3 regions of the Uliginosibacterium sediminicola genome follow, and region 1 is predicted to be linked to each of the others. Evidence: predicted binding sites of a transcription regulator. Region 1 holds the regulator's gene; each other region holds the start of a gene.
The links. The regulator sigma-54, encoded in region 1, starts transcription at its own class of promoters, with help from an activator protein. The targets are predictions, from matches to a motif close to TGGCACGCTTNCTGCTNA.
Positions count from the first base shown of each region.

Region 2: a site for sigma-54 is predicted at 4,064-4,081, ahead of atzF (allophanate hydrolase). Genes of this name have one in related genera too.
Region 3: a site for sigma-54 is predicted at 1,911-1,928, ahead of ABDB84_RS04390 (circularly permuted type 2 ATP-grasp protein). Genes of this name have one in related genera too.

Region 1 covers NZ_JBDIVE010000001.1:430,937-436,518, reverse strand. Annotated here, with positions in the region: gene lptB (LPS export ABC transporter ATP-binding protein) at 1-701, shown strand, start outside; gene ABDB84_RS02060 (RNA polymerase factor sigma-54) at 719-2,221, shown strand; gene hpf (ribosome hibernation-promoting factor, HPF/YfiA family) at 2,233-2,562, shown strand; gene ABDB84_RS02050 (PTS sugar transporter subunit IIA) at 2,769-3,254, shown strand; gene hprK (HPr(Ser) kinase/phosphatase) at 3,223-4,167, shown strand; gene ABDB84_RS02040 (FHA domain-containing protein) at 4,220-5,215, opposite strand; gene ttcA (tRNA 2-thiocytidine(32) synthetase TtcA) at 5,216-5,582, opposite strand, start outside.
Region 2 covers NZ_JBDIVE010000002.1:625,973-631,554, reverse strand. Annotated here, with positions in the region: gene ABDB84_RS06785 (ABC transporter permease) at 1-434, opposite strand, end outside; gene ABDB84_RS06780 (ABC transporter substrate-binding protein) at 588-2,180, opposite strand; gene atzF (allophanate hydrolase) at 2,216-4,030, opposite strand; gene ABDB84_RS06770 (DUF4089 domain-containing protein) at 4,373-4,558, shown strand; gene ABDB84_RS06765 (AtzE family amidohydrolase) at 4,555-5,582, shown strand, end outside.
Region 3 covers NZ_JBDIVE010000002.1:128,649-134,230, forward strand. Annotated here, with positions in the region: gene ABDB84_RS04385 (alpha-E domain-containing protein) at 1-343, opposite strand, end outside; gene ABDB84_RS04390 (circularly permuted type 2 ATP-grasp protein) at 452-1,870, opposite strand; gene ABDB84_RS04395 (AIR synthase related protein) at 2,235-3,356, opposite strand; gene ABDB84_RS04400 (HdaA/DnaA family protein) at 3,501-4,157, shown strand; gene ABDB84_RS04405 (histidinol-phosphatase) at 4,170-4,832, shown strand; gene ABDB84_RS04410 (class I SAM-dependent rRNA methyltransferase) at 4,902-5,582, shown strand, end outside.

The DNA of each region.
Region 1 (5,582 bases):
GCGTACGCAAACGGTACAAATCGCGTACCGTGGTGAAGGACGTGTCCTTCCAGGTCGGCAGCGGCGAGGTGGTAGGCTTGCTGGGTCCCAATGGTGCGGGCAAGACGACTTGCTTCTACACCATCGTCGGCCTGGTCAAGGCCGACGGCGGCCATATCTATCTGGACGCCACCGAAATCACCCATCTGCCCATGCACCGCCGTGCACAGATGGGTTTGTCTTATTTGCCGCAGGAAAACTCGGTTTTCCGCAAGCTCACCGTGGCCGAGAACATCCTCGCCGTGCTGGAGCTGCAAAAGCTCTCGCGCAAGGAGCAGGAGGCGCGCCTCGATTCCCTGCTGCACGAGCTGAACATCGGCCATCTGAAGAACGCCGACTCCATCGCATTGTCCGGCGGCGAGCGGCGGCGGGTGGAGATCGCCCGTGCGCTGGCCTCGCAACCCAAACTGATTCTCCTCGACGAACCCTTTGCCGGCGTGGACCCGATTGCCGTGATCGACATCCAGAAGATCATCGGTTTTCTCAAGGCGCGTGGCATCGGTGTGCTGATTACCGACCACAATGTGCGTGAGACATTGGGGATCTGTGACCACGCCTGGATCATCAATGCCGGCGAGGTGCTGGCCGGTGGCCGGCCGCAGGAAATTGTGCAAAATAACCAGGTGCGCCAGATTTATCTCGGCGAACATTTCCGACTGTAGTTGTTGATACGCACCCGATGAAGCCCTCACTCCAGCTCCGCCTTTCCCAGCAACTCGCGCTGACGCCGCAGCTTCAGCAATCGATCAAGCTGTTGCAGCTCTCCACGCTGGAACTCAATGTCGAGATCGAGCGCATGCTGCTCGAAAACCCCTTGCTTGAACGCGAAGGTGCGGATGAGGAAGGCGGGGACGCGCCGGCGGTGCTCGAAATGCCGACCGCCGAAGCCGTTGCGGCGGCCTTCGAGACCAGCGAGCATCTGGCCAATGGCGATCAGGATTTCGAGCCGGCGACCACGGTCGAAATGCCCGACACCATCACCGAAGCCTATGATTCGGTCTCGGATGACGACATCGGCGAAGCCGCCGAGTGGCGTTCGGAAGCGAGTGGTACGCGCAACAACGATGGTGACGACGACTCCGACTTCCAGGAATTCCAGGCTGCGACCACCTCGCTGCGCGACCATCTGGAAGGCCAGCTTGCGCTGATGCCCCTGCCGGATCGCGACCGCGCCCTGGTCCGCCTGATCATCGAGGCGCTCGAAGAAGACGGCATGCTTCTGCAAGGGCTGGAAGAGCTGCTGCCGCTGATTCCCGAAGAGTGGGAAGTCGAGCTCGAAGAACTGGTCACCGCCTTGCGCCACGTCCAGCACTTCGACCCGGTCGGCATCGGCGCGCGCAGCTTGCAGGAGTGCCTGGCGCTGCAGCTCAAGGCGCGCGAAAAGACGCCGACCCGCGAGTTGGCCATCGACATCGTTGAACAATGTCTTGAACTGCTGGGTGCGCGCGATTTCGTCAAGATCCGCCGCCGCCTGTCCTGTGACGACGACCAGCTGCGTGCCGCGCACGAACTCATCTGTAGCCTCAACCCGCATCCGGGCGCGGCCTTCGCGCCGCTGGACGCGCGCTATATCGTGCCGGATGTGATCGTGCGCAAATTCCGTGGCGCCTGGACCGCTAATCTGAACCCCGAAGCGATGCCGAGGCTCAGGATTCATCGGGTCTATGCCGATATTCTTCAACAGAACCGCGGCATCAACGGATCGCTGTCGACGCAGCTGCAAGAAGCGAAATGGATGATCAAAAACGTTCAGCAACGATTTGACACGATATTGCGCGTGTCACAAGCTATCGTGGAGAGACAAAGGCAATTCTTCGATCACGGCGAGGTCGCCATGCGCCCCTTGACCTTGCGCGAGATTGCCGAAGAGCTGGAACTGCATGAATCGACGGTGTCACGCGTGACGACGCAGAAGTACCTGGCGTCAACGCGCGGGATTTTTGAATTGAAGTATTTTTTCGGCAGTCATGTGTCTACCGACACGGGTGGTGCCTGCTCCGCCACGGCGATTCGCGCGCTGATTCGTCAGATGGTGGCAGGTGAGGACAGCAAAAAACCGCTGTCTGACGCCAAGATTGCTGAAATGTTGGGCCAGCAGGGCATTGTGGTGGCTCGCAGAACGATTGCGAAATACCGTGAGTCGCTCAATATCCCGCCGGTCAGTCAGCGCAAGTCGATCTGAAGGAGCACTTCATGAATCTCAATATCACCGGCCATCATCTCGAATTGACCGAGTCCATTCGCGATTACGTCACAGCCAAGCTGGACAAGGTGATTCGCCACTTTGAGCATGTCACGGCCACCCACGTGATCCTCTCTGTGGACAAGCTCAGGCAGAAAGCGGAAGTGACGGTGCATGTACGTGGCCGCACGATCTTCGTTGAAAGCGTTGACGAAGACCTCTACGCCGCCATCGACAGTGTGACCGACAAGCTTGACCGGCAAGTCGTCAAGCACAAGGAAAAGACCTCCGATCATGGCCGTGAGGCCGTCAAGTACCATCAGCCCGCTGTAGAGAGCTGATTCCCGCGCCCCTCCGCCGCGCGCGGAGGGGCTGCAAACTTTTCCGCGCAGCGGGAAAGATATTCTCGACCAGCCGAAAATCCCAGGCATATAATCTGCGCGTCAAAGCGGCGTCATGCGGGCTTAACAATCGCTCCCAAGGCATGGCGTATCGGGTTTGATCACACTTCGTATTTTTGCGCAGCGCACGTGGCCGACCTCGCCCCATGAATCTGATTTCCAAGATCCTGATCCCGGACAGTGTTGTGCTCGACAGTCCGGTGTCTGACAAAGCCGCTGTGTTCACAGCCGCTGCCCGGATGTTTGAAACGCGCGCCGGCATCGCCGCCAAGCGCGTTGGTGATGCGCTCTTGCAGCGCGAAAAGCTCTGTTCCACTGGCCTCGGCCAGGGTGTTGCGATTCCTCATGGCCGCATCAAGGGACTCAAGGAGCCTCTGGGCGCCTTCGTGCGCATGGCCCAGCCGATTCCCTTTGACGCGCCCGACGGCAAGCCGGTCGGCCTGATCTTCGTCATGCTGGTGCCCGAGCAGGCCAACGAAAGTCATTTGCAGCTGCTCTCCGAACTGGCCACCATGTTCAGCGACCGCGATTTCCGCGAAGCGCTGGCAAGCGCGCCCGATGCAGCCGCACTCCACCAACTCTTTGTGCAATGGGATCCGCATGCGGCGAACCAGCGTCGCCCAGCTGTTTGAGGCCAATCGGGAAGCTCTGCGCCTGCGCCACGTCGCCGGGCGCCTGGATTCCTACATCACCGTCCACGACGATCGCGTGTGGGCGGCCGATCTGGTCGGGCACCTTAATCTGATCCATCCCACACGCCTGCAGGTGATCGGTGAAACCGAGTTCGCCTGGGCACGCAAGCAGGCGCGGGACAGGCTTGAACATCATCTGCTGGCGATCCTCGCCGCGCCGCCGCCGGCCATCATCGTCGCCGACGATTGCGAGGTGCCGGATATCATCCGCCGCAACTGCGAGGACATCGGCGTGCCGGTGCTGGCCTCGCCGCTGGAGTCTGCGCGCGTCATCGAAGTACTGCGCTCTTTCTTGGCGCGGCGCCTGGCCGAGCGCGTGTCCCTGCACGGCGTGTTCATGGATGTGCTGGGGCTGGGCGTGCTGATCACCGGTGACTCGGGCGCTGGCAAGTCGGAGCTGGCGCTGGAGCTGATCTCGCGTGGCCACGGCCTGGTGGCCGATGACGTCGTCGAGATTTCGCGCATTGCCTCGGGTGTGCTCGAAGGGCGTTGCCCGGAAATGCTCAAGGACTTCCTTGAAGTGCGCGGCCTGGGCATTCTCAACATCCGCACGATCTTTGGCGAGACGGCTTGCCGGCGCAAGATGCGTCTGCGCCTCATGGTGCACCTGCAGCGCCGTATGGGGCAGGACGAGCCTTTGCGCCTCTCGCTGGAGGACGAAGAGCAGGATGTGCTGGGCGTGGGCGTCAAGCGCATCGTGCTGCCGGTGGCCGCCGGCCGCAATCTGGCGGTCCTGCTGGAGGCCGCGGTGCGCAACACCATCCTGCAGCTGCGTGGCATCGATTCGACGCAGGAGTTTGTCGATCGCCAGCAGCGGGCGCTCGAACAGCAGGACCCATTCGAGCGCGGCTAGACATGAAAAAGCCCGTTCAGGTGACGGGCTTTTTCATGTCGTGCGGGCGATTTCAGGCGGCAGATTGCTGGCGTTCGCCAATGTCGAACACCATCGGCTCACAGCCTGCTTCCAGAGGCGAGTAGCCGCAGCCGATGCGGCCGTGCGGCGGCAGTTCGCACTCGCCATGGCGCAACAGGATCTCGACGCCATGATCGTCCAGCAGATAGGTGCCATTGGTGCTGTGGTCGACCAAGAGGAAGCGGCCGTCGCGCCATTCGATGCGGGCATGCTGGCGTGAGGCGCGGCGATCCGAAATGACCAGATCATTGCTCTCTTCACGGCCCGCCATCAGGCTGGTCTTGAATTCGGAGACCAGCAGGCTGGCACCGTGATAGCGCAGCAGCAGGCGCGTTTGCGCCAAACCTTCAGCGGCACTTGCGCTGCGTGGCGGCAGCGGCGTGGCGGATGGCATGATGGTCGGCTGCGGCGGCGGCACCGTCAGCGGGCCCTGGGAGTGGCCGGCGATCAGATTGCCTGATTGCAGTTCCAGCAAGGGTACGTCCTGAGTGCCGGTGTGTACCGACATCTGTGGGGCGCTGACGAGGTTGGCACGCATGCCTTCAGAGAGTTTGCCGACTGCTTCGTTCGACACCAGGATCTTGCCCGGCGTGGCGAAGGACAGCAGATTGAAGGACTGCGCGATGCTTTCGGGATCAATGCTGCCGTCGGCCAGGCAGCGTCCGGTATGGAGCACGACGCGCACCGACAGGCTGATGCCGGACACTGGTGGCAGCTGGTTGATGCGCTTGATCATGTCGTTGGCGGCCAGGGCGGCGCCATCGCCACGTGCGAAGGAGGCGGCCAGGCGGCCGGTGGTATCGCCGACACGGCTGCCTTGGTAGGCATGGACCGAGCGCTCAGCGCGTGCCAGAGCGCGTTCGACTGCGCGTGCGCCCTCGGCAGCGCCCAGTTTTTCGGACAAGCTGCCGGCGCCGGTGACTTCGGCGACCAGCAAGCTGGCTTCGGCAATCGCTTCGCGCATCATGTTGTCAGGCTCCACGCTCATTTACTGCGCCTTCCAGTCCATCCAGCGCACAGCAGTTTCGGCGCCGACAGGTGATGTCGTCGGCTCGGCTTCATCAAACAACAGATCACCACCGGACTCGGTGAGGCCGCGTTGCAGGCCCTTGAAGTCGTAGAGCATGCCATCGGCAAGATGGCTTGGCACTACGTTCTGAAGGGCAGTGCTGATCGATTCGATGCGTCCGGGGTGGACTTTGTCCCATTCCTGCAGCATGGCCTTGATCTGTTTGCGCTGGGCGTTTTCCTGCGAACCACAGAGGTTGCAGGGAATGATCGGGTAATCCATGGCGCGTGCGAATTTGGCGATATCGGCCTCGGCGCAATACGCCATCGGGCGGATGACGATGTGC
Region 2 (5,582 bases), on a different contig from region 1:
AAGAAGGTCGGCAGCGAAACGCCCATCGTAGTCAGCACGCGCACGCCGTGATCGGCCCAGGAGTTCGGCCGTGTGGCGGCGAGCACGCCCAGCGGCAGCGCAATCGACACTGCCAGCAGCAAGCCGCATAGCGTCAGTTCCAGCGAGGCAGGCAGGCGGGCGGCGATCTCGGTGGTGACCTTTTGCCCGGTGGCGAGTGAGGAACCCCAGTCGCCATGCGCTAGATCAACGACGTAGTGCAGGAATTGCTCGGGCAGCGGCCGGTCGAGCCCCAGCTTGACGCGCACTTGCTCAACGGCTTCGGGCGTCGCGGCTGCGCCCGCAAAATAAGCCGCCGGATCGCCCGGCAGCGCACGCGTCAGCACGAAGGTGACGATGATGACGCCGATCAGATTGGGGAGCGCGAGCAGCAGGCGCTTGAGGATCATTTTCATGGCGTGGCGTGGCGTGGCTTGGTTCGGGAGTGGGGAGTGGGGAGTGGGGAGTCGGGGAGGTCGGGAGTCGGGGAGTCGGGAGATGGGTGATGGCTTTTTAGGCCTCACGACTCCCGACTCACTACTCTCCACTCACCATCCCCAAAGCAGTCCTTACTTCTTCTCGATCTGCCGGTAATCCGGCTGGATGTGGAACCAGTAGGTGTAGCCGCTGATGTTCTTGTTCATCACCACGTCCATCACCGGCTGGCCGAGCGGCACGCGCGGCAGGTCTTTGTGGGCGAGGTCGATGAAGCTCTTTACCTGGGCTTCGTACTTCTTCTTGTCGGTCTCGAAGCGCGCGGCGTCGATCAGCTTGTCCATCGCCGGATTCTTGTACGAGCTGTCGTTGAACACCGGGTCGGAGCTGTGGAAGTTCCAGTAGAAGAAGTATTCCGGGTAGTTGAGCCAGCCGCCGAAGCGGTTGATGAACAGTGGCATTTCCTTCTTGAGCATCTGCGCGCGCCAGTTGGCGCCGGGCACCTTGTTGATGGTGGTGCGGATGCCGATTTCATTGAGCGACTCCTGCAGCAGCACGGCAATCGGTTCGGAGATGGTGCCGTTACCCAAATCGAATGACAGCGTGGTGTCGAAGCCGTTCGGATAGCCGGCTTCGGCCATCAGCGCCTTGGCTTTGGCGATATCGGTGCTGTAGCCATGTACGGCCGGCCAGTCGGCGCTGGTGACGTTCATGCTCTTGGCGCCCCACAGCTTGATCACGCGGCCGTAGAAGGCACGTGTGTAGATCTTCTCGTAAGGCACGGCCCAGGCCACTGCCTGGCGCACCTTGGGATTATTGAACGGCGGCTTGTTGTAGTTCATGCCGATGAACCATTCGGCGTTTTCAACCGGCGTGCTCTTGACCACCAGATCGCCCTTGGTTTGCGAGAGCAGGGCGAAGTCCTTGGGCGGCATTTCGAAGCTCATGTCGGCGTCGCCCTTTTCGATCAGCGCGCGGCGCGTGCCGGGGTTGGCGACTTCGCGCTGGATCACGCGCTTGAGCTTGGGCAGCGGGCCGTTCTTCCAGTCATCAAAGCGTTCATAGACGATTTCCTGGCCGGGCTTCCAGCTGGCGACCTTGTAGGCGCCGCCGCCGGCTTCGTTGTTCTTCAGCCAGGCTGCGGCCCAGGGATCGTCTGCCGTGGCGTGGGCCTTGGCGAGCTTGGCGTTGTAGATCGAGGCGACCGGCACCGCCATGTCCGGCAGCGAAAGCTTGTCCTTGCGCAGGAACTTGACGCGGAAGGTGCTGGCATCAACCACCTCGAACTGCTCAGGCTTTTCCAGCGAGCCGGCACTCATCTGGAATTGCGGGAAGCCGCCCATGCCCAGGGCGCGGTCATAGCTCCACTTCACGTCTTCCGCGGTAACCGGTGAGCCGTCGTGGAACCTGGCGTCCTTGCGCAGCTTGAAGGTGACCGACATGCCGTCCTTGGCCACCTGCCAGCTCTCGGCCAGCTCGGGTTCGAGCTTGGCGTAGTCGTAGTAGGGCACGCCGTTGACCACCTTCTTGCCGTAGCTCATCAGGCGGTCATAGGCGATCCAGGCTACGCCGTAGGAAGCGCGGTTGGCGCCCACACCGTGGATGTCGAGGCTGTTCGGCCCGTTTTCGTTGACCACCAGCAGGGCATCCTTGCGCGCGTCCTGCGCCTGGGCGGAGACAAGCTGCAAGGCCAGCAAGGCGGCAGCGGTGAAGCGGAACAGTTGCATGTGAACCTCCGTGATCAGATCGGTGAAGTGGGTATTCAGGTCTGGCTTTGCCCGGCGATGTAGGCGCGCCAGCCGCCGTAATGGGTGATGTCCGTCGCGCCGGCCAGGGCGCTGTGCTCGCAGAGGAAGCCCTTGACCTGCTCGCCGTCATCCAGCGTCAGCGTGCCGATGCCCAGCGGCGCGGGAATGCGCGAGACGAAGTCGCCGAACGCGGCTGCCGACATCTCCCAGACCTCCAGGGCGATGGCTGCGCCTTGCTGCGTGTCGCGGATCAGGCCCGGCTTCGGCGGCACGGTGCCGGGCAGGGCGTAGAGGCGGTAGTGCGGCGCGGTATGGCAGGCGCGTACGAAGCTTGCGGCGCGCTCGGCGAGTTCGCGATTGAGCGGCATGCCCGAGAGGTGGGCACCGACCACGGCGATGCGGATATTGCCCGGCTGCGTGGGCCACTGCGCGTCGAGCGGCGGGTTGTCCTGTGCCTGCCCGGTGGCGCCGCAGGGCAGGGCGGCGAGGCGTTGCAGTCGGTCGGCCAGGGTCGCCAGCGCGGCATCGCTCCAGGCCTGGGCGAACAGGGTGATGCCGAAGGGCAGGCCGTCGGCGCGCAGGCTGGAGGGCACGGCGATGGCGGCCAGATCGAGCAGATTGGCGAAATTGGTATAGGTGCCGAGGCGGCTGTTGAGGCGCAGCGGGTCCGCTTCGATCTCGCTGAGCCGGTAGTGCGTCGGCGCTGTCGGCAGGGCGAACAGATCGATCTCCTGCCACATCGGCGCGATCTGCTTGCGCAGCGCTGCTAGCCGCGTGCGGCCTTTGAACGCGGCGGCCGCGCTGTAATCGACGCCCTTGCTGATGATGCTGCGCACGGCCGGATCGAGCGCCTCCGGATGGCGGGCGAACAACTCGGCGCAGGCTTCCATGCGTTCGGCCAGCCAGGGGCCTTCGTAGAGCAGGGCGGCGGTTGCGGCGAGCGGGGCGAAGTCGAATTCGACCAGCTCGCCCAGGGTGGCCAGTCTCTGCAGGGCTTTGTCGTATTCGGCAGCGGCGAGGGTGTCGCCGAAGAATTCACGCTGCGCCGGCCGTGGCACGCCGATGCGCGGGCGCGCCGGCAGACCGCGCGGGCGTGGCGTGGCGGCGAGCACGTCGAGACCATCGTCGCCGCCCGCGATCTGCATCACCGACCAGGTGTCCGCTGCATTCAGCGCAAACACCGAGACGCAGTCGAGCGAGCGACAGGCCGGAACCACGCCGCTGCAGGGCAGGTAGCCGCGCGTCGGCTTGGCGCCGACGATATTGTTGAAGGCGGCCGGAACGCGGCCAGAGCCGGCGGTGTCGGTACCCAGCGCAAAGCTCACCAAGCCGGCCGCCACCACCACGCCCGAGCCCGAGCTGGAACCGCCCGAGATGTAATCGGCATTGAATACGCTGCGCGGCGCACCATAGGGCGAGCGCGTGCCAACCAGGCCGGTGGCGAACTGGTCCAGATTGGTCTTGCCGATCAGGATCGCGCCGGCATCGATGAGGCGCTGCACGACGGTGGCCGAACGCTCCGGCGTGTAGGCAAAAGCCGGGCAGGCCGCCGTGGTGGGCAGGCCGGCCACGTCGATATTGTCTTTGACCGCGAAGGGAATGCCGTAGAGTGGCAGCGCAGCCGGATCTTGCGCAGCCAGCTCGGCGGCACGTGCCCGTGCCTGCTCTTTGGGCTGCAGGTGCAGCCAGGCCGCCGGATCGGCGCCGGGCAGGCGTGCATACAGCATGTCGACCAGATCCAGCGGCGAATAGCCTTGTGCATAGGCTTGCCGCAAGGCACTGATGCTCAGTGAGCTGGGGGCTGGGGAAGCGCTAAGGGGATTGGGCATGATGGGCAATCCTTCTTGTATACAAGTAGGTATCCAGCAAGTCGTATGCCATCCGCACAGTCTTCCTACGGGTTTTGCAAATCGCTGAAAAATATGAACTTTGTCTGCAGCTGGCGATCTCGCGCGCGGTGCGAGGCCTTGCAATGGGGCGCCAGCGGGCGGGTTGCGCCTTTGTGGTGCCGGTTCGCTGGGGCGGCGGCGCCTGGTCCGGCCGCTTTTTTCCTAATGTGGTGAACGCTTCGCTCTGAGCCTCTGCGGGAGCGGAATTTGCATGTCGACCAGCATGTATGCAAGATCGAGGCTCAGGATGCAGGCAAGTCTTCAGAAAAGGAGTTCGCAACGATGACTGGAACGACCGATTGGCGCAGCTACGCGCTGGTGATGGCCGGTGTGCAGGGCTATGCCCTGGATGAGGCGCAGCTCGAACGCGTGGTGGCGCAGCTGGAATTGATCGAAGGCATTGCCGCGCCCCTGCTGGCGCAGCAACTGCCGCCGGAGATCGAGCCTGCACCGGTATTCAAGCCATGAGCCGCCTTGACGCGGGCGCCCTGCATGCCTGGCAGATGGCCGATTGCGTTGCCCATGGCGACATCTCGGCGCGCGAGCTGGTCACCGCTGCGCTGGACAATCTGCGTAACCGCGATGCCAGCATCAATGCCTATACCGACATCACCGAGCAGCGCGCCTTGCTCGAAGCCGATGTCATCGACCAGCGCCGGGTGCGCGGTGAGGCGTTGCCGCCGCTGGCCGGCGTGCCGTATGCGGTGAAGAACCTGTTCGACGTTGCCGGCTTGCCGACCCTTGCCGGCGGCCACCGTGGCCGCGCCGGTGCGGCGCCGAGTGAAGACGCCACCCTGGTCAGTCGCAGCGCCGCGGCCGGCGCCTGCCTGATCGGTGCGCTGAACATGGACGCCTATGCCTACGGCTTCACCACCGAGAATAGCTTTCACGGCGTGACGCGCAATCCGCACGACCCGATGCGCGTGGCGGGCGGCTCGTCCGGTGGCTGCGGTGCGGCGGTTGCGGCGCAGATGTGCGCTTTCGCGCTGGGTTCCGACACCAATGGTTCGATCCGTGTGCCGTCCTCGTTCTGCGGGGTGTTCGGCCTCAAGCCGACTTTCGGCGCGCTGTCGCGTGGCGGCAGCCGGCCCTTCGTGCACAACATCGATCACCTTGGCCCCTTTGCGCGTGGCAGCCGCGATCTGGCGCGGATCTTCGATGCCCTCGTCGGGCTGGACTCGCGCGACCATGCGTGCACGCGTGAAGCCGGCGCGCAGACCGAGGCCGCTGTGTTGCGCGCTCAAAGCGAGGGCATCGCGGGGCTGCGTGTTGCGCGCTTGACCGGTTATTTCGATCAATGGTCGGGGCCGGATGCGCGCAGTGCCAGCCGCGCGGTGGCGATGGCTTTGGGTGCTCAGGATGAGCTTGATCTGCCGAATGTGCCGGCAGCGCGCGCGGCCGGCTTTGTCATTACCGCCAGCGAATCGGGCCAGCTCTATCGCCCCGAATTGCAGGCGCATTACGACGACATGGAGCCGCTCAATCGTGACCG
Region 3 (5,582 bases), on a different contig from region 1:
AGGTGGAATTGGTGGTCTCCCACAGTTCCGAGGTCAGGGTGCCGCGCACCGCGTGGGCGTTTTCACGCGCCGAGCGCAGGCAGGAGAAGATGCTGGAGGGATTGTTGCGATCAAGCACCATGAAGCGGATCACATCGGTCGGTGCATAGGCGCCGCCGGTTTCCTTGTACAGATCGAGCAGGCCCATGGTGTCGAGCGCGGCGCGCCACTGGCGTTCGACCGCCGCATCGCTCTGCGGCAGCAGGCTCATGCGGTAATTGACGTCGAGCATGCGCGCGACATTCTCGGCTCGCTCGATATAGCGAGCCATCCAGAAGAGGTGGTCTGCGGTACGGCTTAACATTGATGAGCCTCTGTTTGACGCCATCCCCACCAGCGGGGATCGCGATGTATTCCAAGATGGGCAAGCCCGCTCGTGCTGCACAAGGCGCGGGCCAGGCCCGCGCGCCGCTCAGCTCTCGAGTACCCAGGTATCTTTCGTACCACCGCCCTGCGAAGAGTTCACCACCAGAGAACCTTCCTTGAGCGCGACACGCGTCAGCCCGCCCGGCACGAAGCGCACTTCCTTGCCCGACAAGACAAAGGGACGCAGGTCGATGTGACGCGGTGCGATGCCTTTTTCGACAAAAGTCGGGCATGCGGACAGCGACAAGGTCGGCTGGGCGATGTACTTTTCCGGCGCGGCAAGGATGCGCTTGCGGAAGTCTTCGATCTCTTCCTTGGTCGACGCCGGCCCGACCAGCATGCCGTAGCCGCCCGCGCCGTGCACTTCCTTGACCACCAGCTCGGGCAGATGCGCCAGGGTGTATTCGAGGTCTTCCTTCTTGCGCAACATGTAGGTCGGTACATTGTTGAGCAAGGGCTTTTCGCCCAGATAGAACTCGATCATGTCCGGCACATAGGGATAGATCGATTTGTCATCCGCCACGCCGGTGCCGATGGCATTCGCCAGGGTCACGCCGCCATCGCGATAGGCATCAAGCAGGCCCGGCACGCCGAGCATGGAATCGGGACGGAAGGCGAGCGGATCGAGGAAGTCGTCGTCGATGCGACGATAGATCACATCGACCTGTTTCGGACCTTGTGTGGTACGCATGAAGACGCGGCCTTCACGCACAAAGAGGTCACGGCCTTCGACCAGTTCGACGCCCATCTGCTGCGCCAGGAAGGCGTGCTCGAAGTAGGCGCTGTTGAAGGCTCCTGGGGTCAGCACGGCCACTGTGGGGCCGGAGACGCCCTTCTGGCCCAGCACGCGCAGGGTATCGAGCAGCAGGTCGGGATAATGCTCGACCGGCGCCACACGATACTTGGCAAACAGTTCGGGGAAGAGCCGCATCATCATCTTGCGGTCTTCGATCATGTAGGAGACGCCGGAAGGCACGCGCAGATTGTCTTCGAGCACGTAGTACTCGCCGGCCCCGGCACGCACCACATCGATCCCGGCAATCGCCGCGTAGATGTTGCCCGGCACATCGACTCCCTGCATCTCGCGCCGGTACTGGCCATTGCTCAGCACCTGCTCGCTCGGGATGCGCCCGGCCTTGAGGATTTCCTGATCGTGGTAGATGTCGTGGATGAAGGCATTCAGCGCCTGCACCCGCTGGCGCAGACCGGCCGCCATATCCACCCATTCCTGCGCCGGGATGATGCGCGGAATGACATCGAAGGGAATCAGGCGCTCGGTACCCTCGGCCTCGCCATACACGGCGAAGGTGATACCCACCCGGTGAAACAGCGCATCGGCCGCTTCACGCTTGTCGGCCAGCCTTTGCGGCGGGGTGCTTTGCAGCCAGTCAGCAAACTTGTTGTAGTGAGGACGGATCGTTCCTGCGCTGTCCGTCATCTCGTTGAAGAATTGCGCCACGGTCATGGATTAGCCTCATTGCATCCTTCAAACAGGTACTGAAGCATAAGCGAAACACATGCCATCGCATCATGCCCCCGCCCAAAAGCCTATTTTGCACCAGAGCCGAACACTTGCTCCAAAGCTGCGCTCTAGACTAGCACCATACCGGTGCAAACACACACGCACATAAGCTTCCTGCTCAGACCTTCAAAGATGCGCAGCGGGCGCGCTGCGTAACCGGATTCAGCCCTTCCAGGCGCATCCGGCCTGCATACTCCGCTCAGGCCGGGTGCCGCCCATCATGCTCCAGTACTGTGACGAGGATGCCTGCGCGCCGCTACCACCCAAGAGGCAGCATGCGCGCCGGCCGACGCACCACAAGCGCGCCTCAAGCGCGCAGATGCAATTCATCCGCCGCATAGCTCAGGGCCAGCGGCTCGATGACCACCTGCTTGGCGCCTGCTTCAACGCGCCCGGCCAGCCAGGCCTGCACACCCAGCGACTGGGCGATGCGCACAACTTCGGCGCCCTGCCCGGCCGCCACGTAAAAGGCGAAGCCGGCGCCCATATTGAGGCTGCCATAAGCTTCACGATCATCGATGCCGGCGTGCTGCTGGATGAAGGCGAGCACCGGCGGCACATCCGGCAGCGTATGGATGCGATAGGTGAAATTGCCGGCGTGACGCATGATCTTGCGCCAGCCGTGGCCAGTGATGTTGGCCGAGTAATGCGGCACGATGCCCGCAGCGAACAGCGCTTCGGTCACCGGCACGTAGAGCACGGTCGGATCAAGCAGGGCTTCGCCGTACAGACGGCCGTCCGAGAGCTTGCTCGCATAACCTTCCGGCAGACGATCGACCAGCTTACGCGCCAGGCTCACGCCATTGGCGTGGATGCCGCTGGAGGCCAGCAGCACGATTTCATCGCCATCGCCGAGCTTGTCGCCGAGGGTCAGGCGCTCGCGGCTGGGGATGATGCCGACCGAGGAGGCCGCCAGATCGATGCGGCCGGCTTCGACCACGCCCGCCAGCGCCGGCGTCTCGCCGCCGCCCCAGCTGACCTTGCAGACATCGCAGGCCTTTTGCCAGCCGCTGACCAGGTCGCGCATGCGCTGCTCGTCGGCAAACCAGTCGCTGCCGCCGGCCGACCAGTAGGCGTGCACCGACAGCGGCGTGGCGCCGACGGTGATCAGGTCATTGACCGCCATGGCGATGGTGTCCTGCGCAATCGAGTCGTAATGCGTCTTGCCGCTGATCGGGCGCACCGCGTCAGCCACCAGGGCCTTGGTGCCCAGGCATTCGGTGATCGAGGCGATCAGCAGATTGCCAATCTCCATGACGTAGGCCGATTCCCCGCGCGAGGCGGCAATTTCGCTGACGCCGTGGGCGGCAAGATTGCCCTGGGTACTGCGTGCCGCCTGCTGGGCCAGGATCTTGAGCGGGTCGATCTTGCTGTAGTCAACGCCGGCGGCGGTGTAGTCGAGGGGCTGGGATGTGGGAGCTTGCGACATGGAATGTCCGGTCAATGCAGAAAGGCGGCATTTTACCTGTTCGCGGCGGTCACGCCGCAGGCGCGGTAAGATTGCGGCCATCATGCGCTGTGCCAGAGCCTGGCCGACGCCGTCCAAACCGCCTGCCATTGCTACTTTTGCCCCTTGAAACAGCTCATTCTCGACGTCCGCCCCGATTTTCAACCGAGCCTCGCCAACTTCGTCCCCGGCGACAATGCGGCCCTGCTGGCTGCGCTGCAGGAGCAATGCAGCCGCGACGATGGCAGCCTGCTCTACCTGTGGGGCGAGAGCGGCAGCGGCCGCAGCCATCTTTTGCAGGCCGCTGCGGCCAGCGCCAGCGCCCGCCCGGTGGTCTATGCACAGCCGGCGCAGGGCATCGAATCGCCCGGGCCGCGCGGCCTGCTGCTGGTCGATGACCTGGCCCGCCATGACGAAGCCGCGCTGGCCGAGCTGTTCCGCCTGATGATCAATGCGCGCACCATGCAGCAGAGCTTCATCATCACCGGCGATGTGCCGCCCACCGTCCTCACCCTGCGTGCCGACGTGGCCAGCCGCGTGGCGCAAGGCCTGGCTTTTGAAATCCGCCCGCTCAGCGATGCGCAGAAAAAGACCACCTTGCTCGAACACGCCCGTGCGCGTGGCATGCAATTACCCGGCGAGCTGATCGACTACCTGCTGCGCCACAGCCGCCGCGACCTGCCCTGGCTGATGGCGGTGCTCGACGCGCTGGATGAAGCCAGCCTCAGCCTGGCGCGGCCGATCACCCTGCCCTTGCTGCGCGAAATCCTCAAAACTCCTTAAGAAGCCCAGAGCATGAACCTCGCCCTTTTTGATCTCGACAACACCCTGCTGGCCGGCGATTCCGACCACGCCTGGGGGGAATTCATCTGCGCGCGCGGCGCCGTCGACGCCCAGGCCTACCAGGCGCGCAACAATGCCTTCTACGAGCAGTACAAGGCAGGCACGCTGGACAACAATGCCTTCCTGGCCTTCGTGCTGGAGCCGCTGGCGCGCCTGACGCGTGGCGAACTCGATGCGCTGCACGCCGATTTCATGCGCGAAGTGATCAGCACCATGATTCTGCCGCAAGGCCAGGCGCTGATCCGCCAGCACCGCGAAGCCGGCGATCTGGTCGCCATCGTCACCGCCACCAATGCCTTCGTCACCGCGCCGATTGCCCGTGCGCTGGGCGTCGAACACCTGATCGCCACCATCCCGGCGCAGGAAGACGGCCGCTTTACCGGCGCGCCGCGTGGCACGCCGGCCTTCAAGGCCGGCAAGATCACCCGCGTCGAAGCCTGGCTGGAGTCGCTGGCGCTGAACCTGCACAGCTTCCCGCGCAGCTGGTTCTACAGTGATTCGCTCAACGACCTGCCCCTGCTCTCGCGGGTCAGCGATCCGGTGGCCGTCGATCCGGACCCGACCTTGCGCCAGCATGCCGAGCAAGCCGGCTGGCCAGTCATCAGCCTGCGCTGAAAAAGCGCTGCCGGCACGCCGTGTTCGCGTATTGTCGAAGCCTTCCAATCTCCTCGCACCCAAGCCACCTTGCCCGACACTACTGCGGAATCCCTGCTCCAGGCCCTCACCCACGCCCTGCATGCGCGCAGCGCGCTGATCGCACAGCTGCACGCCGAGCAGACCAATGCCTACCGTCTGTTTCACGGCAGCGTCGAGGGCGTGGCGGGCCTCTGCGTGGATCGCTACGGCGAGCTCCTGCTGGTGCAGAGCTTTCATCGCCCGCTGCCGGCGGCCTTGCTCGACACCTTGCGCGCGTTCTACGCGCAGGCGCTGCCCGGGCTGCAGCTGGTCTATAACGACCGCAGCCAGGCGCATTCACGGATCCGCAACACGCTCGATGCGGCCGAGCAGATCGCCGCCGCGCAAAGCCATGAAATCAGCGAGGGCGGCGTCAAATACCTGATCCAGGCGCGCCATGGCGGGCAGGACCCGTGGCTGTTCCTCGACCTGCGCGCTGCGCGCCGGCGCGTCATGCAGGAGGCCGCCGGCAAGCGCCTGCTCAACCTCTTCGCCTACACCTGTGGCGTCGGCGTGGCGGCCGCCTGTGCCGGCGCGGCACAAGTGCTCAATATCGATTTCGCCGAGGCCAGTCTGGCCGTCGGCAAGCAAAACGCCCAGCTCAACCGCCCGCCCATCGGCGTGCGCTTTCTCAAGAGCGACGCCTTCGCCGCGATGCGCCAGTTGAGCGGCATCGGCCAGCCGCAGATC